3 linked regions of the Pseudoduganella albidiflava genome follow. The protein of the gene in region 1 interacts with the protein of each later gene in a pairwise test. Links are inferred from orthologs where the notes say so. Each region holds a gene or a part of one and is shown in the gene's direction. Other genes may lie near its edges.

Region 1 (7,730 bases):
TTCTGGCCCAGTTCGATGCAGTCGATGTTGTGCTGCACGGCTTGCGCGCGCGCCGCACCCGATTGCGCGGACAGGCTGCCGTACTTGTAGGTGTGGTCCTGGCCCTGCTGGTCCTGGAAGGTGTTCGAATTCACGGCGTCAAAGCCCAGGCCATAGCCGTCGGCGATTTCCTTCAGCGCTGCCGGGTCGTCGGTGCGGTCCCACGGGAAGTGCAGCGACACGGCCGGCGTGGCGCGCGTCAGCTGGTTGATCACGGCGCAGTCTTCCATCTTCTCGAACACGTTGCGCGGTTCGCCGCGGCCCGGGAAGCGGGCGAAGCGGGTGCCGCCGGTACCGGCGCCCCAGCTCGGCACGGCCACGGCGAAGGTGCCGGCCAGCGCCGTCAGCTTCTCGATGTCGACGCCGCGGCGCGCCAGCATGCCGCCCAGCGCGTCGTAGTCCGCCTGCAGGTCCGCCTGCTGCTGCGCGTTGTGCTCGGCCACCATATTAGCGTCGATCACGGGATTCTTAATGTCGGTCATGTTCGTCTCCTTCAAGTACCGCCGCCGCGACGGGGCGCGGCGGCTTGCGTTTGGCTATTGGTATTATCTTGCTAAATGCGTCTGCTGGATGCGTCGGCTGAACAGCGATCAGCGCGTGAACGCACCGGCGTTGCCGGCATCCACGTTCAGCACGTTGCCGGTGCTCTTCGCGGCCTTGTCGCTGGACAGGAAGTACACGGCTTCGGCGATATCTTCCGGCAGCACCGAGCGCTTCAGCATGCTGCGGTCGCGGTAGAAGGCTTCCACGTCGTCCGCCTCGATCTTGTTCGACTGGGCGCGTTCCTGCTTCCACTTGCCGTCCCAGATCTTCGAGCCCTTGATCACGGCGTCCGGGTTGACCACGTTGACGCGGATGCCCAGCGGTGCGCCTTCCAGCGCCACGCAGCGCGCCAGGTGGATCTCGGCGGCTTTCGCGGTGCAGTAGGCCGATGCGCCGGCCGAGGCGACCAGGCCGTTCTTCGAGGCGACGAACACCATCGAACCGCCCAGCTTCTGCGTCTTCATCATGCGGAAGGCGGCGCGGCTGGCCAGGAAGTAGCCTTTTACCAGGATGTCCTGGTTGCGGTCCCACACTTCCAGCGTGGTGTCTTCCAGCGGTGCCGAGGAAGCGATGCCGGCGTTCGAGATCAGCAGGTCGACACCGCCGAAGCGCAGCGCCGACTCGGTGAACACGGCTTCCACCTGCTCTTCGCTGGTGATATTGCCGGTGATCGTGGCCACGTTGTCCTTGCCGGCCACCTTGGCCAGCGAGCTTTTCGCCTCTTCCAGCGCGCCGCCGTCGATGTCGGTCAGCAGCACGCAGGCGCCTTCGGACAGCAGCTGCTTCGCCACCGCCTGGCCGATGCCGCCGGCGCCGCCGGTGACGACCGCGATGCGGCCGGCCAGCGATTTCGGCTTCGGCATGCGCTGCAGCTTTGCTTCTTCCAGCAGCCAGTATTCGATGTCGAACGCTTCCTGCTCCGGCAGGCCGACATACTTGTCGACGCCGTTCGCGCCGCGCATCACGTTGATCGCGTTGACATAGAACTCGCCGGCGATGCGCGCGGTGGCCTTGTCCTTCGCGAACGACAGCATGCCCACGCCCGGGATCAGGTAGATGATCGGGTTGGCGTCACGCACCGCTGGCGAGTTGTCGCGCTTGCAGCGGTTGTAGTACGCGGTGTAGTCGGCGCGGTAGGCTTCCAGCGCGTCGTCCAGGCCGGCGGCCACGGCATCGAAGTCCGGCTTGGTCGGGTCGAAGTCGACCACGAACGGGCGGATCTTGGTGCGCAGGAAGTGGTCCGGGCACGAGGTGCCCAGCGCCGCCAGCGGTGCCAGGTCGGCGCTGTTGACGAATTCCAGGATCGTGTCGGAATCCTCGAAGTGGCCCAGCTTGTATTCGGTCTTGCTGATCTTGCCGCGCAGCAGGGGCATCAGTTTCGCGGCGAACGCGGCGCGCTCGGCCGGCGGCAGGGACTGGTGCTTCTGGCCGCCGAACACCGGTTGCGCGATATTCGCTTCCAGCCATTCCTCGGCGCGCTTGATGATCGCCAGCGTGGTTTCGTAGGCTTCCTTGGCGGTGTCGCCCCAGGTGAACAGGCCGTGGCCTTCCAGGATGATGCCTTTCAGCTGCGGCTGTTCGGTCGACAGTTTTTCCAGGTCCAGGCCCAGGTCGAAGCCGGGGCGCTTCCATGGCAGCCAGCCCAGCACGCCTTCGAAGATCTTTTCCGTCAGCGCGCGGCTGTTGGCGGTCGCGGCGATCGCGATCACGGAATCCGGGTGCATGTGGTCGACATGCTTCTTGTTGATGTAGGCATGCAGCGGCGTATCGATCGATGCGGCGCGCGGGTTCAGGTTGAACGTGGCGTGCGGCAGGTAGCCGACCATTTCATCTTCGTGCTCCAGGCCGCGGTAGCGCTTCTTCAGCGCATGCAGCTTGTCCAGGTACAGCGTCGAGAAGCCATCCAGTTTGATGCTGCCCAGGTCGCCGCCCGAGCCCTTGACCCACAGTACCTCGACTTGTTCACCCGTCAGCGGGTCTTCCATCATCACCTTGGCCGATGTGTTGCCGCCGCCGAAGTTGGTGATGCGCAGGTCCGAGCCCAGCAAATTGGAGCGGTACAGCAGCAGCTCCGGTTCGCTCATCGTTGCGGCCTTCGCGTCATCCCACAGCGACGTGATGGGCTGTTTCTGCTTCGGTTGGTTCATGTGGTCTCCATCGTTGATTTGCATTCGGTTTTGCCCCCGTTTCCGCTCATTTTCCGGCCGGTCAAGCAAGCGGAGTCAGTAGAAATCAGAGCCCTCGGGGGTGTCAATGCACAAGCGATCAACATCGTGACCAAGAATGAATTAATCATTTACTTGAGCGAAATGATCAGAACGTGACAAGGCATTTTGGAAAAAATCATACATTTGAGCGCAGGATGATTGACCGGTCACTTTGAATGGGTTTAGGCTTGCCCTTAATAAATAGACCACTCCCGGCATCCGCCGCGAAGTAGGATCACGACAAGGAGACGGAAACATGGTGAATCACAAGCGCCGTAAACGTTTGCTCAAACTGCTCGCCGAGCACCAGAATGCCAGCGTTCCCCAGCTGGTCGAATGGCTGAGCGCTTCCCCCGCCACCGTGCGCCGCGACATCAGCTGGCTGGCCGCGCGCAACCTGCTGACCCGCACCCGCGGCGGCGCGGCGAACCTGGCGCAGAAGAAGCGCAACCTCACGCTCACGAGCGAAACCTTCGAACACAACATCCAGTGCTTTGCCGACCGCAAGCGCGCCATTGCCCGCTACGCGGCCGGCATGTGCGAGGAAGGCGAAACCATCGTCATCAACGGCGGCACCACCACGTTCATGATGGCGGACTTCCTGGTCGACAAGCACCTGAAGATCCTCACCAACTCGTTCCTGATGGCCGAGCGCCTGCTGCTGTCGTCGGAAAACGAAGTGATCCTCCCGGGCGGCAAGGTGTACCGTGAGCAGAACGTGATTCTTTCGCCGTTCGACAACGACATCACGCAGCACCACTACGCGGCGAAGATGTTCATGAGCGTGTATGGCCTGTCGCTGCTGGGCCTGATGGAAGCGGACCCGCTGCTGATCCAGGCCGAGAAGCGCCTGATCGGCCAGGCCGAGGAACTGATCGTGCTGGCGGACAGCTCCAAGTTCGCCAAGAAGGCCGGCCTGATCCTGTGCGGCCTCGATCGGGTGTCGTGCGTGATCACCGATACCAATGCGTCGGATGCCGCCGTCCAGCTGCTCGAGCAGTCCGGCGTGAAAGTCGTGACCGTGCAGCCGGAGCCCGTGCCGACCCAGGTGGCGTCGCTGCAGTTCTCGCACGGCTACGACTTCCCCGCATCATCGCTGTTCCATCCGGAGGCTGCACATTGAAACGCAAGACTTTTATCTACGCGGCGCTGGCCGCCGCGGTCAGCGCGGCCTGCATGACGGGCTGCGGCCAGAAGAGCGACAACGCCGCCGCCGGTGCCGGTGGCGCGAATGGTGAAAAAATCCGCATTGCGATGGTCGTGAAAAGCCTGGGCAACGGCTTCTTCGATGCGGCCCACACGGGCGCCAAGGAAGCTGCCGGCCAGCTGAAGGACGTGGAAATCATCTACACCGGCCCGACCACGCCGTCGGCCGAAGGGCAGATCGAAATCGTCAACTCGCTGATCAGCCAGAAGGTCGATGCGATCGTGATTTCCGCCAACGATCCGAATGCGCTGGTGCCGATCGCCAAGAAGGCCATGCAGCGCGGCATCAAGGTGGTGTCGTTCGACAGCGGCCTGGCGCAGGAAGGCCGGCTGATGCAGCTGAATCCTTCCAACGCCGAACTGATCGCCCGCAAGCAGCTGCAGATGGCGGCCGGCTCGATTGGCGGCGCCGGCGAGATCGCGATCCTGTCCGCTTCGGCGCAGGCCACCAACCAGAATATCTGGATCGACGTGATGAAGTCGCAGTTGGCCACGCCCGAATTCTCCAAGCTCAAGCTGGTGGCCACCACCTATGGCGACGACCAGTCCGACAAGAGCTACCGCGAGGCGATCGGCCTGCTGCGCAGCTACCCGAACCTGAAGGCGATCATCGCGCCGACCACGGTCGGTATCGTGGCGGCATCGAAGGCCGTGGTCGACGAGAACGTGGTCGGCAAGGTGTTCGTCACGGGCCTGGGCCTGCCCTCCGAGATGGCCGGCCACGTGAAGAGCGGCGCCGTGAAGGAATTCGCGATCTGGAATCCGATCGACCTGGGCTACGCGGCCACCTATGCCGCGTATGACTTCGTCAAGGGCGCGCCCGATGCCAAGGCGGGCGGCAAGTTCGCCGCGGGCCGGATGGGCAATATCGCGATCGACGCGAAAGGCGAGGCCGCGATGGCCGAACCGTTCACGTACAACCGCGACAACGTCGACAAATTCGCCAAGATCTTCTAAGCCATGCAACAGACAACGAACACACCTGCCGGGAGTGCCATCCCGGCGGGCGAGGCCGTGCTGCGCCTCGAGGGCATCTGCAAGCGCTTCGGCGGCATCACCGCGCTCAATAAAATGGCACTCACGGTGCGCGCCGGCGAAGTCATGGCCCTGCTGGGCGAGAACGGCGCGGGCAAGTCCACCCTGGTGAAGACGCTGACCGGCATCTACCAGCCGGACGAAGGCACCATCACGCTCAATGGCCAGCGCGTGCAGTTCGCCAACGCGCAGGATGCGATGCATGCCGGGATCACGGCGGTGCACCAGGAAAGCGTGATGTTCGACGAGCTGACCGTGGCCGAGAACATCTACGTGGGCCGCCAGCCGCAAAAGGGTGGCCGCATCGACTGGGGCCGCATCGAACGCGAGGCCGAGCAGCTGTTCGCGCGGCTCGAGGTACCGCTACCTGTGCGCACGAAGGTGAAAGACCTGTCGGTGGCGCAGCGCCACTTCGTCGAGATCGCCCGCGCCCTGTCGCAGGATGCCCGCGTGGTGATCCTCGACGAGCCGACCGCCGCGCTGTCGCAGCGCGAGATCGGTGAGCTGTACCGCATCATCAATCAGTTGAAGGCGGCCGGCACGGCCATCATCTTCATCACCCACAAGTTCGACGAGATCTACGCCGTGGCGGACCGCTACACGGTGCTGCGCGATGGCCACTACATCACCGAAGGCGTGCTGGCCGACATCACCGAAGGCGAACTGGTGTCGCTGATGGTGGGCCGCGCCGTGACGCAGGCGTATCCGAAGGCGGACGTGACGCCGGGCGCCACGCTGCTCGAAGTAAGGAATTTCTGCCATCCCACCGAATTCGACGACGTCTCCTTCTCGCTGAAGAAGGGCGAGATCCTGGGCTTCTACGGCCTGGTGGGCGCCGGCCGCTCGGAAGTGATGCAGGCCCTGTTCGGGCTGACGAAACCATCGCGCGGCACGGTGCTCATCGACGGCAAGGAAGTCAAGATCGGCTGCGCCGCCGAGGGCATCGCGCACGGCATCGCCTACGTGCCGGAAGACCGCCAGCACCAGGGCGCGCACCTGACGATGCCGATCCTGCACAACATCACGCTGCCGATCCTGGACAAGATGGGCTGGTTCCTGCGCGGCGGGAAAGCCAAACGCGAGTCGCTGGGGGTGGCGCGGCTGTACAGCGAGCAGCTGGAACTGAAGGCGCACCACCTGCGCCAGAACGTGTCCGAACTTTCCGGCGGCAACCAGCAGAAGGTCGTGCTGGGCAAGTGGCTGGCCACCAATCCGAAAGTGATCATCCTCGATGAACCGACCAAGGGCATCGACATCGGCTCGAAGGCGGCGGTGCACCGCTTCGTCGGCGAACTGGTGCAGCAGGGCCTGTCGGTGATCCTCGTCTCGTCCGAACTGCCGGAAGTGCTGGGGCTGTCGGACCGCATCGTGGTGATGCACCAGGGCCGCGTCGAGCGCGTGTATGCGCGCGGCGAGGCGACACCGGAGAATGTTTGCGCGGCCGCCTCGGGCGCCGTGCTGGAGGAAGCGGCGTGAAAGCAATGAAAAGGGAAATGCTGCTGGCCGCGTCCATCGTGGTATTGATCATCGGCGTGGGCATGCGCGCACCCGTGTTCATCACCGGTGCCAGCCTGGCCAACCTGCTGACGGACAGCACGCTGCTGGTCATGCTGGCGCTGGCGCAGATGCTGGTGATCGTCACGCGCGGCGTCGACCTGTCGGTGGCGTCGAACCTCGCCTTGTCGGGCATGGCCGCCGCCCTGCTGGCCGCCAACAATCCTGGCCTGCCGCTGCCCGTGATCGTGCTGGCCGCCGCCGCGCTCGGCCTCGTGCTGGGGCTCGTCAACGGCTACCTTATCGGCTACCTGGACTTGCCGGCCATCGTCGTCACGCTGGGTACGATGAGCGTGTACCGCGGGCTGGTGTTCGTGCTGTCCGGCGGCGCGTGGGTGTCGTCGCACCAGATGCCGGAAGCGTTCATCGCCTTCCCGCTCACGAAGTTCCTGGGCGTGACGAACCTGGTGTGGATCGCGTTCATCGTGGTGTTGGCCGCCTGGTACCTGGCCAGCCACAGCCGCTTCGGCCGCGACCTGTACGCGGTGGGTAACGCGCCGTCGTGCGCCCGCTATGTCGGCATCCCGATGGCGCAGCGGCTGCTGTGGACCTACGGGATTTCCGGACTGGTGGCCGGCGTGTGCGGCTACCTGTGGGTGGCGCGCTACGCGGTGGCCTACACCGAGATCGCCTACGGCTTCGAATTCACCGTGATCGCCGCGTGCGTGATCGGCGGCATCAACATCGCCGGCGGCACCGGTTCCGTGGCCGGCGCCGTGCTGGGCGCGCTGTTCCTGGCCGTGATCGGCAACGCGCTGCCGGTGGTGAAGGTATCGCCGTTCTGGCAAAGCGCGCTGACCGGCGCCGTGATCCTGGTCGCCGTGCTGATCAACGCCCGCGACCGCAAGAAGGAAGGCCGGCAGATCCTGCCGCTGCACCTCGACAATCACTCCTCGCCAACCGCACCTGTCCGGAGCGCCGCGTGAACACCATGACCGCCACCACCAATACGACCGAACCCGCGAACCCGCCGGCCGCCGGCAAATCCCGGTACACCATCCTCGACCAGCCGAAGCTGGGCATCAAGGGCGTGCTGGGCAAATGGGAAACCCTGCTGGCGCTGCTGTTCCTGCTGGCCTTCGTCACCAACGGCATGCTGCTGCCGCACTTCCTCGATCCGTATAACCTGGCGGACGGCACCTTCAA
Region 2 (7,962 bases), 3.7 Mb from region 1 along the record:
GCTGCCGGCTTGCCAGCTCGGCCTGCTTGCGGGCCGTGATGTCGCGCGTGGTGACGGCCACGCCGTCGTCGATCGCCACGATCTGGTGCTGCAGCCAGCGTGGCGTGCCGGTGCGGGTTTCGAATTCCTCTTCCAGCGGCTGGCCCGTGTCGAGCACGCGGCGGTACTTGTCGAGGAAGCCTTCGGCGCGCCACGCCGGCACCAGCGCGCCGATGCGGTGGCCCAGCAGCGCGGCGCGCGGGTGGCCGAGGATGGCGGCGCCCCGCTCGTTGACATCGACCAGGATGAAGTCGCCGCCGCAGGCTTCGCGGCAAGCCTTGAGCAGGAATACCGCATCGAGGCTGGCATCGGCCGCGGCGCGCAGCTGGCGCTGCGCTTCGTGCGCCGCCTGCGTGCTGTCGCGCAGGCGCCGCGCCTGCTGCATCAGGGCCGCCACGAAGGCCAGCACGACGGCCGAAGCGATGGCGGCGGCGGCCACGTAGATCGCGCGGCGCCGCTCGAAGCGGGCCAGCGCATGCGCCTTCGCGTGGCCGACGACGGCCGTCAGCGCGAAGCGGGGCATGTCGCGGAAGGCGTAGATGCGTTCGGTGCCGTCGACCGGGCGCCGCGCCACGGCTTCCTCCGCACCGCCTGCCGCATCGCCGCGCGCCGCGCTGAACGCCAGCGTGCCGTCATTGAACACGCGCTCGTCGATGCGATTGGTCGACAGGCCGGTATCCCTGCTCAGCAGGCCGACATAGCCGCCCGGCCCGGGCTCCAGGCGATCGTAGTCGTCGACGAAAAGCGCCGGGTCGACCAGTATCACGACGGCGCCGGCGAAGCGCCCGCCCGCGCCATCGAGGCGGCGGGCGATGCGGATGTGCCATGCATGCGAAGCGCCGGCGGCCGGATTGGAAAACTGCGCCGTGTCGCTGTGCGATCCGGCCAGGGCGCGGAACCAGCCTTCGGCCCCGGCCTGCGCGGCGAACCTGCCATGCAGGCTGGCGGCGAGCCGGCCATCCGCTCCGTACAATGCGACCGGCAGCGCCAGCCTGCGCGGCAGCAGCGACGCCAGCAGGCCATCGCGGCGCCCGAAATCCTGCACGCGCAACGCGCCTTCGGTTTCCTCGAACTTCAGCTTGAACAAATGCGTCGCGTGCTCGACCTGGCGCAGCAGGAAGCCGGTGTTCTCGGCGAGGGTGCGGGCCTGCGCGTGGCTCTGCAACACCGCCTCGTGGCGTGCCGCGGCCCGTTCCTGGCGCACCTGCCAGTACACCGCGGCCCACATCGCCGCCAGTACCACGGCCGCGAATGCCGGCAGCAGCGCCGCCCGGTACAGCTCGCGCCATGCGCTCATTCCATCCTTCCCCACCGGTTCTCCGCTGATTGTTTGGCTTGTCGGGCTGCCTGTCGGGCTGCTTGTCGGGCTGAACGTTCGGCTGACTGCTGCGCTGCTGGCTGATGATTGCTTACCCGCCAGTATTTTGCCCGGAATCGCCGCGTTCAGCAGGAACGGTGCGGCGCACCGCCAACATCCCTTAGAATGGGCTGCTCACCAGAGGAACCATCGCCTTGACAGAATTGAACCCCATGTTGCCGCGCTGGCCATGTGCGCGCTGGCCATGTGATTTGCCGGCCGCGGAGCGCGGCGCATGAATGCCGTGCCCGCCATGCTGCCGCCCGCGCCGGAACGCATCGTCGGTGCCGACGGCCAGCCCGTGCTGGGCCGCCATGCCGGCATCCTGCGCGGCTGCGACTGGGAGCGCCTGGCGCCGCCGTACGCGCGCGGCGCGCTGTGGCGCCGGTTGCACCACAAGCGCTGGCACTACGTGGCGCTGGCGGCCGAGCAGATGTTCTGCGCCGTCGCCATCGCCGACCTGGGCTGGATGACCAGCTGTTTCGCCTACGCCTTCGAGCGCGGCGACGGCGACATGCTGGCCAACTTCGCGCAGGATGGCTGGCCCGGGCGCTTCTCGGCCTCGCTGGCCGCCGACGCGGGCGGCACCAGCACCTTCTCGCGCCGCGGCGTGTTCATCGAACTGGGGCCGGCCGGGCTGTCGCTGCGCAGTCCCTGGCTGGAAATCGATGCCTGCTTCGGCACCGCGCCGGCGCCGGCGCTGGTCGCTTCGGGCCTCGTCAAGGGCGGTGCCGTGCATGCCACGCAGAAGACCGGTGGCCTGCCGCTGGAAGGCGAGGCGCGCACGTGGCGCGGCGAGTACCCGCTGCACGGCGGCACCGCCAGCATCGACTATTCGAATGGACTGCTGGCGCGGCGCACGGCCTGGCGCTGGGCTTCCGGCCACGGCGCCGGCGTGGGCTTCAACCTGCAGGCCGGCTTCTTCGGCGCCCACGAAAATGCGCTGTGGCTGGACGGCGGCCTGTTTCCGCTGGGGCCGGCCCGCTTCATCCATGCGGCCGACGATCCGCTGGAACCGTGGCGCGTGTTTACCGAGGACGATTGCCTCGACCTCGTGTTCACGCCCGTCGCCGCGCGGCGCGACCAGCGCAACCTGCGCATCGCCGCGAACCGCTATGTGCAGCCGCTCGGCACGTTCTCCGGCTGGGTGCGCAGCGCGCCCGACGCGCCGAAGCGCATGGTGAGCAACCTGGCCGGCGTCACCGAACAGCACTTCGCGCGCTGGTGACGCCATGAGCATCCGCCACCTCGACCGCCTGTTCGAACCGCGCTCCGTGGCCATCATCGGCGCATCGCGGCGGCCAGGGCGGCTCGGCACCACGGTGCTGGACAACATGGCCGGCAGCGGCTTCGCCGGCGCGCTGTGGCCCGTCAATCCCAAGTACGACACGCTGCTCGGCATCCCCTGCCATGCCAGGGTGGCGGCGCTGCCGGCCGCGCCGGATCTCGCCGTGATCTGCACGCCGCCCGAGACGGTGCCGGGCCTGGTGGCGGAACTGGGCGCGCGCGGCACCCGCGCGGCGATCGTGCTGACGGCGCTGCCGCCGCAGCTGCGCACGGCCATGCTGAAGGCCGCGCGGCCGCACCTGCTGCGCATCCTCGGCCCGGGCGGCATCGGGCTGATCGGCCCGGCGGCGGGCGTCAACGCCAGCGTCGCGCACACCGGCGCGCGGACGGGCCGCACCGCCTTCGTGTCGCAATCGGGCATGCTGATGACGGCCGTGCTGGACTGGGCGCGGCAGCACCAGATCGGTTTTTCACGCGTGGTCTCGGTGGGCGAGGGCGGCGATGTCGACGTGGCCGACCTGCTCGACTGGCTGGCCGGCGATGCCGACACGCAGGCCATCGTGCTGCACATCGAGAGTATCGGCGGGACACGCAATGGTGCACGCAAGTTCATGTCGGCCGCCCGCATCGCCGCGCGCGGCAAGCCGGTCGTGGTGCTCAAGTCGGGCCGCGGGGACGGGCGCGAAGACCTGGTGGTGGATGCGGCGATCCGCCGCGCCGGCATGCTGCGCGTGTATTCGTCGGCCGACCTGTTCGACGCGGTGCAGACAGTGGCGCGCGCCCGCCCGCTGGGCGGCGAACGGCTGGCCGTCGTCAGCAACGCGGCCAGCCTGGGCCTGCTGGCCACCGACGCGCTGGCGTGGACCGGCGGCCAGCTGGCGCCGTTGTCGCCGGCCACGCTGCGCGCGCTGAAACCGGTGGCGGCGGAAGGCGTGGCGGCCGCCAACCCGCTCGATATCGGCGCCCGCGCGGACACCGCCGGGCACGTGGCGGCGGTGCGTGCGCTGCTCGACGAACCGCAGGCCGACGCGCTGCTGCTGGTGCACGTGCCCACGCCGGCCGCCGGCAGCAGCGACGTGGCGCGCGCGCTGGCGCCGCTGGTGCGCGCGGCGCGGCAGACCGTGCTGTCATGCTGGCTGGGCGGCGACGAGGCGGCCGATGCGCGGGCCGTATTCGCCGATGCCGGGCTGGCCACCTACGACACGCCGGAAAAAGCGGTGCGGGCATTCCGGCAGATCGTGCAGTACCGGCGCAACCAGGCCTTGCTGATCGAGGTGCCGGCCGGAGTGCCGGCCGCCGGCGAAGCGGAACGGGCGGCGGCGCGCGCCATCGTGGCCGCTGCCCGCCATGCCGGCCGCGCCACGCTGGACGATGGCGAATGCGCCAGCGTGCTGTCTGCCTACGGCGTGCAGGGCGGGGTGCAATGCGGCGGGCAATGTGACGGACAATCGGGCCTGCCGTCCGGCGAACCTGCGGCCGGCGAGGCACCGCTGCTGCGCATCGCAGTGCACACGGACCCCGTATTCGGCCCGGCCCTCGAATTCGGGCTGGGCGGCGCCGCCGGCCGCGTGGCGCGCGACCGGGCCGCCGGCCTGCCGCCGTTGAACATGGTACTGGCGCGCGATATCGTGGCGCGCACCCGCGCCGGTGCCGCGCTCGGCGGCACGGAAGCCGTGTGCCGCGCGCTGGTACAGGTGGCCGACCTGGTGACGGACCTGGCCGACGTGGTCGAACTGGAACTGGATCCGGTGCAGGTGGTGGCGGCGGGCGATCCGCGCGGCGCCACGCTGGCCGCGCTGGGTGCCCGCATCGTGCTCGGCCCGCCGCGCCCCGAATCCGCGCTGGCGATCCGGCCCTACCCGCAGGCACTGGCCGAAACGGTGGACTGGCAAGGCGCCCCGCTGGTGCTGCGGCCGATCCGGCCCGAGGATGCGCCGGCCCACGTGCGCTTCTTCGCCGCGCTCGATCCGGAAGACGTGCGGCTGCGCTTTTTTTCCGCGTTGCGCGAACTGCCGCCGGCGCAGCTGGCGCGGCTTACGCAGATCGACTATGACCGCGCGATGGCGTTCATCGCCACGCGGCCTGGCGCCGATGGCACCGCCGAAACGCTCGGCGTGGTGCGCGCGGTGGCCGATCCGGACGAGCGCCGCGCCGAGTTCGCGATCGTGGTGCGCTCGGATTTGAAGGGCAAGGGACTGGGGGTGATCCTGTTCCGCAAGCTGGTCGACTATTTCCGCGCGCGCGGCACCGGCAGCCTGACAGGCGACGCGCTGGCTGAAAATGTTGGAGTGCAGAAACTGGTGCGCCGGTTCGGCGGCACGGTGCAGCCGGGGAACGAGCCGGGCACCGTGGCGCTGGTCGTCCCATTGCATGGGAATTCATCTTAGTCCGGTCGGAAACTCCGCAGCCAACCTTGCGCTGTGTCAAAGTGTCCATGTCGCTGTTCTTTACACTTTGGTTCTGCGAGTTGTCGAGCGACGGCATCGCATGGAGACAACCGGCGATCGCTTATTGTCAAATGAAGGTCACATGAAGGTCACATGAAGGCCACATGAAGGTCACGTGGAGGTCACATAGAGGTGACATAAAGGTGACATAACGATCGCATAAACCTATAAAACCGGGAGCGACAATGTTAACCGCCACTTATACGCTGGTCGCGCTTTCTGTCGAACAAGCCAATGTTCGGCTCAGTGTGCTTTCTTTCCAGAAATACGTGCAATCGACGCTGACCCGCCAGCAGAGCCTCACGCTGGCCCAGCTTGAATACGCATGCGAAACGCTGGAGCGCCTGTACCAGGCCTGCAGCTGGCGCAAGGTGGAGCTGTACCTGATCCCCGCGCTGCGCCAGGCCACCCAGCGCGCCGACCAGTTGCTGGACGAACTGTCGCGCCTGAACGGCCTCGCGCTCGACGTGGTGCGCCGCCTGAAAGACCGGGCGGCGCCGCGCCACGAGGAGGGCGGGGACCCGGGCCAGGACCCGCAGATCGCCCATGTCGCCACGTTTTGCGAGGCGATCGACAGCTTTTGCACGACCCTGCTGCAAAGGCTGGAAAAGGAAGAGAAGGAATTGTTCGCCATCGCCCGCAGTGCGATCTGCGGCGATGCGTGGTTTGCCATCGCCAACAAGCTGCTGGCGCACGATGCCCAGGTTGCCGAGGCCCGCCGCAGCGGGACGGACGACGCCACCGTGATCTCCCTCGTGCCGCGGCTGGCGCCGCCGGCCGAGCCGGTGGATGCGATCGACGTGCGCATGCCCGCGGTGAGGGCGCGCGCCCGGGCCTTGCCGCGCGTCGCCGGCGCCGACTGAGCCGTTGCCGGCCGTGCCTGTGGTTCTGCCGGTCGCGGCCGCAGGATGCGACGCCGCGAAAACCGGTGCTGCGCTATGATGGCGGTTTTGATCCATCCATAGCACATCATGTTTGAATTCCTCTTCAAGCGGCCCGGCGACAAGGGCACCGAATCGCAGGCCGCGCAGGGGCAACACGCGGAGGCCGGGCGGGGCGACAAGGGCGGTGGCCAGGGCAACGGCCCCGCCGCCAAGGGCGGCCCGCAAGGTGGAGCCGACGGCAAGGAAGCGCGCCGTGCCGAACAGGCCGCGCTGGCCAGGTCGCTGGCCGGCGACGAAGCCGCCGCCGTTGCGCTGATCCTGCAGAGCGAGTTCGCCGATGTGCGGCTGGCCGCGGCCGAGCATGTCGTGTCGCAAGCGGCGCTCGAGCAGGTGCAGGCCGCGGTGCGCAACACGGACCGCCGCGTGGCCAAGCTGATGCAGGGCCGGCTCGATGCGATCCGTCACCGGCAAATGGAGCAGCGCCAGGCCGAGGCCACCATTGCGCAGGCACAGCGCCTGCTGCAGGAAGAAAAGCTGGCGCCGAACCAGGTGGCCGACCTGGACCGCCTGTGGAAAGTGATCGATGCGCCGCCGCAACTGGCTGCCGAGTTCGACCGCCTGCGCGCGGCCTTGCGCGCGCGCCTGGAAGCGCAGGTGGATCTGCAGCGCGCCACGATCGATGCGCTGGCGGCGCTGCGCAAACTGGCCGCCGCTCCCGCCGGAGAGGACTCGATGCAGGAACTGGAACGGCTCGCTGCCGAGCACGCCGCACGGCTGGCCGGGCCCGAGCATGGCACGCTGCCGCGGCACCTGTTGACGGACGTGGAAGCGGCGCTGGAGGCGGCACGCGCCGCGCTGGCCCGTGTGGCTGCCGCTGCCGAACCGCCCGCCCCCGCAACCCCGGCACCCGCCGGACCAGCGGCGCAACAGGAAGAGGGGCAAGCCATGGCGCCGGACAGCGGAAATCAGCAGAAGAGCGGAACGGCGCCGGCCGGCGCAACGGCGCAGGGCGGCACAGAGGATCAGCCTGATGCCACGGCGCAAGGTGGCGGAAACGAGCAGGACAGCAAGGCGGCCAGCGAGGCGAACAGCCAGGCGCAGGGCGGGCCTGGGGCTGCCGTGGATGGCCAGCCAGCTCAGCCGGGTGCCGCGCCGGCCCGGCCGCCGAAGGAAAAGAAGGTCACGCCGGCCGACCGCGAGGCGAACGAGCGCTTCATGGCGCTGGTCGAGGCCATGGACGCGGCACTGGCCCAGGGCCAGTTGCACACCGCCGCCGAACACGACAAGACCCTGAAGGACAGCAAGACGGGCCGCCTGACGGCCCAGCAATCGGAGCGCCTGGCGCACGTGCGCGCCGAGTACAAGCGGCTGTCCGCCTGGGCTCGCTGGGGCGGCAATGTATCCCGTGAAGAACTGGTGCATGCCGTCGAGGAATTGCCCGCACAAAACCTGCCGATGAGTGAGCTGGCCAGGAAGGTCAGCGCCATGCGCGAGCGCTGGAAAGCGCTGGACAGCGTTTCCGGCGCCGCGCCGAAGAGCTTGTGGGAAAAGTTCGATGCCGCCTGCACCGCCGCCTACGCGCCGGCCGCCGCGCACTTCCGCCACCTGGCGGACGAGCGCCACGCCAACGCCGCCAAGGCGCAGGCCATGGTCGACGAAGTCAACGCGCTGGTGGCCGATTCGCCGGCCACGCGCGAGGACTGGCGCGGCCTGGCTTCCGCGTCGCAGCGGCTGCGCCAGGCCTGGAGCCGGCTGGGCACGATCGACCGCAAGGACAAGAAACGCCTCGATACCGCGTTCGGCAAGGCCATGGAAACGCTGATGGCGCCGCTCGAAGAGCAGCGCGCGATCGAGGTGGCGCGCCGCGAGCAGCTGATCGAGGAAGTCTACAAGCTCGACCCGGCCGACCGGCACACGGTGGACACGCTGCGCGGCCTGCAGGAAGCCT
Region 3 (7,743 bases), 4.6 Mb from region 1 along the record:
CGACCCGAACCTGCCCTGGGCGATGATCTGGCCGAACGTGGATGCGCTGCCGCGCCATCCGTCGCCGATCTACCAGATGCTGGTGGACGGCATCCTCGTGTTCATCATCCTGTGGATGTTCGCGCGCCATGCCCGCCCGCGCCTCGCGGTGGGCGCCATGTATACGCTGCTGTATGGCTGCGCGCGCTTCTTCACCGAGTACTTCCGCACGCCGGACTGGGAAATCACCGTGCTGGGTTTGCCGGTCACGTCGGGCCAGGTGCTGTCGCTGCCGATGATCGTGGCCGCCATCGCGATGCTGGTGTGGTCGTACCGGCGCAATACCTACAGCGCGGCGCCGGCGCACGCGTAGCGCATTGTCGCCGCATGCGCAGGGCGGCACGCCTGCGCCGCCAGTCTTCCGGCTGGCGCTTCAGCCGATCAGCTTCAGTATGAAGCGCCACTCGTCCGCTTCCACCGGCATCACGGACAGCCTGCTGCCCTTGGCCAGCAGGCGCATGTTCTCCAGCTCGGGGTGGCTGCGCAACTCCTTCAGCTCCACGTACCGCCCCTGCTTCACGGCCCTGACGTCGATGCCGGTCCAGCGCGGGTTTTCCTGCGTGGCCTTGGCGTCGTAGTACGGGCTGGCCGGATCGAACTGCGTGGCATCCGGATACGGCATGCTGGCGATTTCGGCGATGCCCGCGATACCCGGCACCGCGCAACTGGAGTGATAGAACAGCACGCCGTCGCCGACCCGCATGGCGTCGCGGATGAAGTTGCGGGCCTGGTAATTGCGCACACCGTACCAGGACGTGGTCTGGTTCTTCGATGCGAGCACGTCGTCGAAACTGACGTCGTCGGGTTCGGACTTCATCAGCCAGTACTGTTTCGGCATCTGCCTTGCTCCTGACGTGAAAACGGCGGGCGTAAAAAAGCGGGACGTAAAAAAGCGGCTGCGCACCTTCCGGTGCAACAACCGCTTTCAGTACTTCATATAGGGCCCCGCCTGTGCCGTCATGCCGGCATCCTGAACCTAACGGTTCAAGGCGGCCACAGTCAGTTCAACTTCGGGTTCATCGGACTAGCGACGCTCACACCCGCCGAACAATGTTCCGCGACCTATGCGTGTTAATGGTTCAAGGAATATATGGCACTTCTCGAACACCGCAGGGTAGGACGCAGTTTACTCCTCAAACGCCGTCAGGGAAAGTCCTATCGTGCGTCAGAAGAGATTTTCCTGCGGGGTCAGCGCGCCGTCGAGCACCCGGTGCATCGCGGCGATCTTGTGCTGGACTTCCAGCAGCGAGATCTCCGACAGCGGGCCGGCCGGCGCCTTGGCCGTCAGGAATTCGGCGGCCATCGACAGCGCCGCCATCACGGCGATACGGTCGTTGCCCTTCACCTTGCCCGTGTCGCGGATGGTAGTCATTTTCTTGTCCAGCAGGGCCGCCGCTTCGCGCAATGCGCGTTCCTCGCCGTCCTTGCAGACCAGGCGGTACGACGAACCCAGGATATTGACGTCCACGTTGCTCATGACTGGAGGTCCTCTTGCTCGGGGGTTGCCGTTTCCAGCGGAGGGATATGTTCCAGCAGTGCCGACACGCGCGCATGCGCTTCGGCCAGGCGCTTCTGGTATCCCAGGTTTTCAGCCACCAATGCGGCATTGGCCTGGCGCAGCTGGGCGTTTTCACGCCGCAACGAGAGCGCCAGCTCGGCCAACTGCTCGATCTTGTCGGAAAGTTCTTGGAAGTCTGCAATCATCCCGCCACTATAGGGCGGCGCGATAACGTGGTCAACCGAATCGGGACGGTTCTTTACTTAATTACATCTTAATGGCAGAACGCCGCTACAAGGAAGACGGGCGGGATAGCGGATGAGGTAGCGGATGAGGTAGCGGATGAGGTAGCCGGTGAAATGGCGGACGAAGTAGCCGGTGAAATGGCGGACGAGGTGGCCCATGAGATGGCCGATGCAGCAACAGAAGCAGGTAGCAGCAGAAAAGTAAGTAGTAGCCGGAGTAAGTAGTAGCAGAAGCAAGTATCGGACGCAGGTAGCCGACATGCATGCCGCCGGATGGCGGCATGCCAGGACTGCCGGGCGAGTCAGGTAACCGTGCCCAGCGCCAGCAACAGCATGGCGCCAGCCAGCACGCCCAACGCCGCGCCGGCGGCCACGTTGATCGCCACACGCACCCATTCCGGCGCATGCAGGTCTCTGGGGAATTTCGTCTGGAACATCGCAGCCTCCGCTAGACAATGCAACGTTTAATGCTTGCAATCCCTGCAACGTTAATACAGTGCAACGCTTATGAAGTACTACCTGATGCCGTGCACCCTGATGCTGTGCAACTTGATGCAGCAACTCAATGCACGTTTGATGAATGCTTCCGAATGCGAACGGACAGTGTGCACCTCCGGCGAAGCTTTGTCAAAACACAAACGGGGCTTTCCGGCCTCCCGCTGCGAGCGCTACCGCCGATAGAAATTTTCCCAATATGAATTCTCTTGAAATCACTTAGGACCATCCCTATAATTGTTGGCACTCGTTAGTCGAGAGTGCTAACAACGAATCAACCTCACTGTACACATAAGGAGTTTTGTATGAACCTTCGCCCTTTGCACGATCGCGTCATCGTCAAACGCCTGGACCAGGAAACCAAGACCGCATCCGGTCTGATCATCCCTGATGCCGCCGCCGAGAAGCCGGATCAGGGTGAAGTGCTGGCAGTGGGCAACGGCAAGGTTGCCGACAATGGCACGCTGCGCGCACTGGAAGTGAAAGTCGGCGACCGCGTCCTGTTCGGCAAATACTCCGGCCAGGCCGTCAAGGTCGATGGCGAAGAGCTGCTGGTGATGCGCGAAGAAGACATCCTGGCGATCGTCAACAAGTAATCGGCCGACCCCTTACATAGAATCTGGAGATTTCCAACATGGCAGCTAAAGAAGTGATTTTCGGCGACGCAGCGCGCGCCAAAATGGTTGAAGGCATCAACATCCTGGCCAACGCGGTCAAGGTCACCCTGGGCCCGAAAGGCCGCAACGTCGTGCTGGAGCGCTCGTTCGGCGCCCCGACCGTGACCAAGGACGGTGTCTCGGTCGCGAAAGAAATCGAACTGAAGGACAAGCTGCAGAACATGGGCGCGCAGATGGTGAAGGAAGTCGCATCGAAGACTTCCGACAACGCCGGCGACGGCACCACCACCGCGACCGTGCTGGCACAAGCCATCGTGCGCGAAGGCATGAAGTTCGTTGCCGCCGGCATGAACCCGATGGACCTGAAGCGCGGCATCGACAAGGCCGTCGCCGCCACCGTCGAAGAACTGACCAAGATCGCCAAGCCATGCACCACCTCGAAGGAAATCGCCCAGGTTGGCGCGATCTCCGCGAACTCCGACTACTCGATCGGCGAGCGCATCGCTGAAGCGATGGAAAAAGTGGGCAAGGAAGGCGTCATCACCGTGGAAGACGGCAAGTCGCTGAACGACGAGCTGGACATCGTGGAAGGCATGCAGTTCGACCGCGGCTACCTGTCCCCGTACTTCATCAACAACCAGGAAAAGCAGGTTGCTGTCCTGGAAAACCCGTTCGTCCTGCTGTTCGACAAGAAGATCTCGAACATCCGCGACCTGCTGCCGGTACTGGAGCAAGTGGCGAAAGCCGGCCGTCCGCTGCTGATCATCGCCGAAGACATCGAAGGCGAAGCGCTGGCGACCCTGGTGGTCAACAATATCCGCGGCATCCTGAAGACCTGCGCAGTGAAAGCTCCTGGCTTCGGCGACCGCCGCAAGGCCATGCTGGAAGACATCGCCGTGCTGACCGGCGGCCAGGTGGTTGCTGAAGAAGTCGGCCTGACGCTGGAAAAAGTGACGCTGGCAGAACTGGGCCAGGCCAAGCGCATCGAAGTGGGCAAGGAGAACACCATCGTCATCGACGGCGCCGGCGAAGCCGCGGGCATCGAAGGCCGTGTTCGCCAGATCCGCGCACAGATCGAAGAAGCGACCTCGGACTACGACCGTGAAAAACTGCAAGAGCGCGTGGCCAAGCTGGCCGGCGGTGTTGCCGTGATCAAGGTTGGCGCTGCCACCGAAGTCGAAATGAAGGAAAAGAAAGCCCGCGTGGAAGATGCACTGCACGCCACCCGCGCTGCCGTGGAAGAAGGCATCGTTCCTGGCGGTGGCGTGGCCCTGCTGCGTGCCCGCGCTGCGCTGACCGTGAAGGGCGACAACCCTGACCAGGAAGCCGGCATCAAGATCGTGCTGCGCGCGATGGAAGAGCCGCTGCGCATGATCGTGCAGAACGCCGGCGAAGAATCGTCGGTGGTGGTCAACGCTGTGCTGGGCGGCACCGGCAACTACGGCTACAACGCCGCCAACGGCACCTATGGCGACATGGTTGAAATGGGCGTGCTGGATCCGGCCAAGGTCACCCGTTCGGCACTGCAGAACGCCGCATCGATCGCCGGCCTGATGCTGACGACCGACTGCATGGTGGCGGAAGTGGTGGAAGACAAGCCAGCCGGCGGCATGGGTGGCATGGGCGGCATGGGTGGCATGGGCGGCATGGACGGCATGATGTAATCATGCGGTAACTGCCGGCTTCGGCCAGCTGCACCTGAAAAGGCTGCTTCTTCGGAAGCGGCCTTTTTTACGTCAAGGTCGCCTGGAAAATGGGGATGTACCGCTTACGAAAATCCGGGACGGAGCCTAATGCCGCTTAGATAAGTCCACCCCAAGTGCAAATTCCGGGGGCAGACCCGGCGGGTCTGACCCCAGCCCTTCGCTGTTGGGGTGAAAGCATGCGCTTCCAACGTATCGGGTAACGCTTAACTTAGCGGTATCAGGGACAGACCCTGTTTTTCGGGAAACTTCCTCAAAAACAGGGTCCGTCCCGGATTTTGGCGTCGATGGAACGCATAACGCTCGAGTCGACCGGGCTTCGACACACCCCTCCCGACCCCGCAAACAACAACGGCCGCCGAAGCAGCCGTCGATGACGTCACGGGAAGCGCGTCATGGAAGTACGCGAATCATGTTCGCAGGCTCAGGGCCGCCGTCGCGCCAGCCCGGCGCCCACGGCGCTGCCGAGGCCGACACCGAGGCCGATGCCCATCGCGAAATTGCCCATTGCAACACCGATCGCGCAGCCGATCGCTGCACCCAGGCTGATACCGAAGCCAACATAGCGCCCGGTGCGGTCGTCCGGTTCCATATCCATCTTGCGTCTCCTGTTCCGTGGTTGTTGTGGGACCAATATACACCCGGTTTTCGTTCTCTCTGCTGTTTTTTTAAGCGGATCGTCCCGCTTGAACAACGTTTTCAAACGGCTGGGTTATACGGTTTTGCGTTGCATCAAAGCTCACTTTTCACTCCCAAACCATGGCGCCGGCGGGGCCTCGCGAAGGGGCGGATGGTGCACCGCAATGCTTGCGTGCGCCTGCCGCCCGGCCATCGACTTATCATTTTTTCTTGACTAATCGAGCGAGAACGACATGGCAGATACGGTGGGCGACTTCCTCTTGCAACGCCTCGGCGAATGGGGCGTGCGGCGCGTGTTCGGCTATCCCGGCGACGGCATCAACGGCATCATGGGTGCGTTCGGCCGCCAGGAAACGATCGAATTCATCCAGGTACGGCACGAGGAGATGGCCGCCTTCATGGCCACCGCGCACGCCAAGTTCACCGGCGAAGTGGGCGTGTGCCTGGCCACCTCCGGCCCCGGCGCCGTGCACCTGCTCAATGGCCTGTACGACGCCAAGCTCGATCACCAGGGCGTGGTGGCCATCGTCGGCCAGCAAAAACGCATGTCGATGGGCAGCGACTACCAGCAGGAAGTCGACCTGCAGGCGCTGTTCAAGGACGTCGCCCATGAATACGTGCACATGGCCACCGACCCGGCCCAGGTGCGCCACCTGATCGACCGGGCCTTCCGCATCGCCAAGGAAGAACGCGCCGTTACCTGCCTGATCTTCCCGAACGACGTGCAGGAGCTGGCCGCGGTTCCGAAGCCGCCGCGCGAGCACGGCACCGTGGTCTCGGGCATCGGCGCCCTGACCCGCAGCCACGTGCCGCCGCAGGCCGCGCTGCAGCAGGCCGCGCGCATCCTCAACGAAGGAAAGAAAGTCGCGATCCTGGCCGGCGCCGGCGCCCTGCATGCCACCGACGAGCTGATCGAAGTGGCCGACATCCTCGGCGCCGGCATCGCCAAGGCGCTGCTGGGCAAGGCCGCGGTGCCGGACGACCTGCCTTTCGTCACCGGCACCATCGGCCTGCTCGGCACCAAGCCCAGCCACGACATGATGAACGACTGCGACACGCTGCTGATGGTGGGCTCGAACTTCCCTTACAGCGAGCACCTGCCGAAGGAAGGCCAGGCGCGCGGCGTGCAGATCGACATCGACGCGCGCCGCGCCAGCGTGCGCTACCCGATGGAATTCAACCTGATCGGCGATTCCCGCGAAACGCTGCGCGCGCTGATCCCGCTGTTGCAGCGCAAGACCGAGCGCCAGTGGCAGGACGACATCCGCGCCAACGTCGAGCGCTGGTGGCGCGTGCTGGAAGGCCGCGCGATGAACGAAGCCAATCCGATCAACCCGCAGCGGGTATTCTGGGAACTGTCGCCGCGGCTGCCGGACGACTGCATCATCGTCGGCGATTCCGGCTCGGCCACCAACTGGTACGCGCGCGACGTCAAGATCCGGCGCGGCATGATGACCAGCGTCTCCGGCGGCCTGTCCACGATGGGCTGCGCGGTGCCGTATGCGATCGCCGCCAAGTTCGCCCACCCGGAGCGCCACGTGATCGCGCTGGTCGGCGATGGCGCCATGCAGATGAACGGCATCAATGGCCTGATCACGATCGCCAAGTACTGGCAGCGCTGGGGCAACGGCAAGCTGGTCGTCATGGTGCTCAACAACCAGGACCTGAACCTGGTCACCTGGGAAGAGCGCGTGATGGGGGCCAACCCGAAATTCGAAGCGTCGCAGGTCATGCCCGATTTCCCGTACGCGCAATACGCCGAGCTGGTGGGCCTGAAAGGCATCCGCATCGACAGCGCGGACGCCGTGGCCGCCGGCTGGGAAGCGGCGCTGGCATCGGACCGGCCGTGCGTGCTGGAGATGGTGACCGATCCGCACGTGCCGCCGCTGCCGCCGGACGTGCCGGCCAAGCAGGCCGCCGCCTACTTCAAGGCCCTGCTGAAGGGCGACCCGGACGCGCTGGCCACCGTGCGCGCCAGCATCAAGGAAACCTGGGAGGGATGGTTCCCGCCGAAGAAAGATTGATCCCGCGAGCGGCATCGTGGCGTGCATTCGATTGGCGCTGTGCAAAGAACGCCTTTCGATTACCATGTTCGCCACATGGACACGAAAAACCGCACGAGCAAATCCTCCCATCTTCCCGCCCTGGCCGGCACGCTGGCCGGGCTGCTGGCCGCCGCGCTGGGCGCGTGGTACCTGTATCCGCAGCACGTGGGGCCCGGCACCGGGCCGGCGCGGGTACCTGTCGCCGCCCCTGCCACCGCCTCGCCTGCGTCACCCACTGCTTCCGCCCCTGCCCCCGCTGCAGCTTCTGTCGCCGCCATGCAGCCCGGGCAGCCGCTGACCAGCGAGCAGGCCGTGGCCCGCCTGATGGCGCTGCCCGAACTGCAGGCCTGGGCACAGCGCATCGAGAAGGCATCCGGCGGCGCGGTGCGTGGCGCCGTGATTCCCTTCGACCCCGCGCCGCGCACGGTGAACGGCAGGCAGTATCACCAGCTCAGCTTTGTC

What was found.
Region 2: the proteins of EYF70_RS22740 (region 1) and EYF70_RS07550 interact in binary tests that used the Escherichia coli proteins (3 or more experiments, as listed by UniProt). The link is inferred for Pseudoduganella albidiflava from one-to-one orthologs.
Region 3: the proteins of EYF70_RS22740 (region 1) and groL interact in binary tests that used the Escherichia coli proteins (3 or more experiments, as listed by UniProt). The link is inferred for Pseudoduganella albidiflava from one-to-one orthologs.

Annotation. Positions count from the first base shown.
Region 1 is NZ_CP036401.1:5,464,763-5,472,492, forward strand. What follows is about bases 2,119-4,978. They hold EYF70_RS22740 (DeoR/GlpR family DNA-binding transcription regulator), read left to right. Parts: upstream 2,119-3,045; coding sequence 3,046-3,912; downstream 3,913-4,978. Other genes in these bases: EYF70_RS22735 (bifunctional rhamnulose-1-phosphate aldolase/short-chain dehydrogenase), read right to left, coding at 2,119-2,729; rhaS (rhamnose ABC transporter substrate-binding protein), read left to right, coding at 3,966-4,952; EYF70_RS22750 (sugar ABC transporter ATP-binding protein), read left to right, coding at 4,956-4,978. In the rest of the region: rhaI (L-rhamnose catabolism isomerase), read right to left, coding at 1-521; more of EYF70_RS22735, read right to left, coding at 630-2,118; more of EYF70_RS22750, read left to right, coding at 4,979-6,506; EYF70_RS22755 (ABC transporter permease), read left to right, coding at 6,512-7,510; EYF70_RS22760 (ABC transporter permease), read left to right, coding at 7,516-7,730. UniProt on the Escherichia coli protein: Represses ulaG and the ulaABCDEF operon. Two ulaR binding sites have been identified in each promoter.
Region 2 is NZ_CP036401.1:1,750,973-1,758,934, forward strand. Bases 2,258-5,349 are described here. They hold EYF70_RS07550 (bifunctional acetate--CoA ligase family protein/GNAT family N-acetyltransferase), read left to right. Parts: upstream 2,258-2,628; coding sequence 2,629-5,070; downstream 5,071-5,349. Other genes in these bases: EYF70_RS07545 (DUF2804 domain-containing protein), read left to right, coding at 2,258-2,624; EYF70_RS07555 (hypothetical protein), read left to right, coding at 5,316-5,349. Also shown: EYF70_RS07540 (diguanylate cyclase domain-containing protein), read right to left, coding at 1-1,336; more of EYF70_RS07545, read left to right, coding at 1,632-2,257; more of EYF70_RS07555, read left to right, coding at 5,350-5,993; EYF70_RS07560 (DUF349 domain-containing protein), read left to right, coding at 6,102-7,962. UniProt on the Escherichia coli protein: Catalyzes the acetyl-CoA-dependent acetylation of lysine residues of a large number of target proteins. Acetylates RNase R in exponential phase cells and RNase II.
Region 3 is NZ_CP036401.1:887,668-895,410, reverse strand. Bases 2,362-5,234 are described here. They hold groL (chaperonin GroEL), read left to right. Parts: upstream 2,362-2,911; coding sequence 2,912-4,558; downstream 4,559-5,234. Other genes in these bases: EYF70_RS30985 (glycine zipper domain-containing protein), read right to left, coding at 5,022-5,195; groES (co-chaperone GroES), read left to right, coding at 2,583-2,873. Outside these bases: lgt (prolipoprotein diacylglyceryl transferase), read left to right, coding at 1-352; EYF70_RS03760 (EVE domain-containing protein), read right to left, coding at 413-877; EYF70_RS03750 (cell division protein ZapA), read right to left, coding at 1,205-1,516; EYF70_RS03745 (hypothetical protein), read right to left, coding at 1,513-1,743; EYF70_RS31815 (hypothetical protein), read right to left, coding at 2,085-2,219; EYF70_RS03730 (thiamine pyrophosphate-requiring protein), read left to right, coding at 5,470-7,260; EYF70_RS31515 (hypothetical protein), read left to right, coding at 7,336-7,743.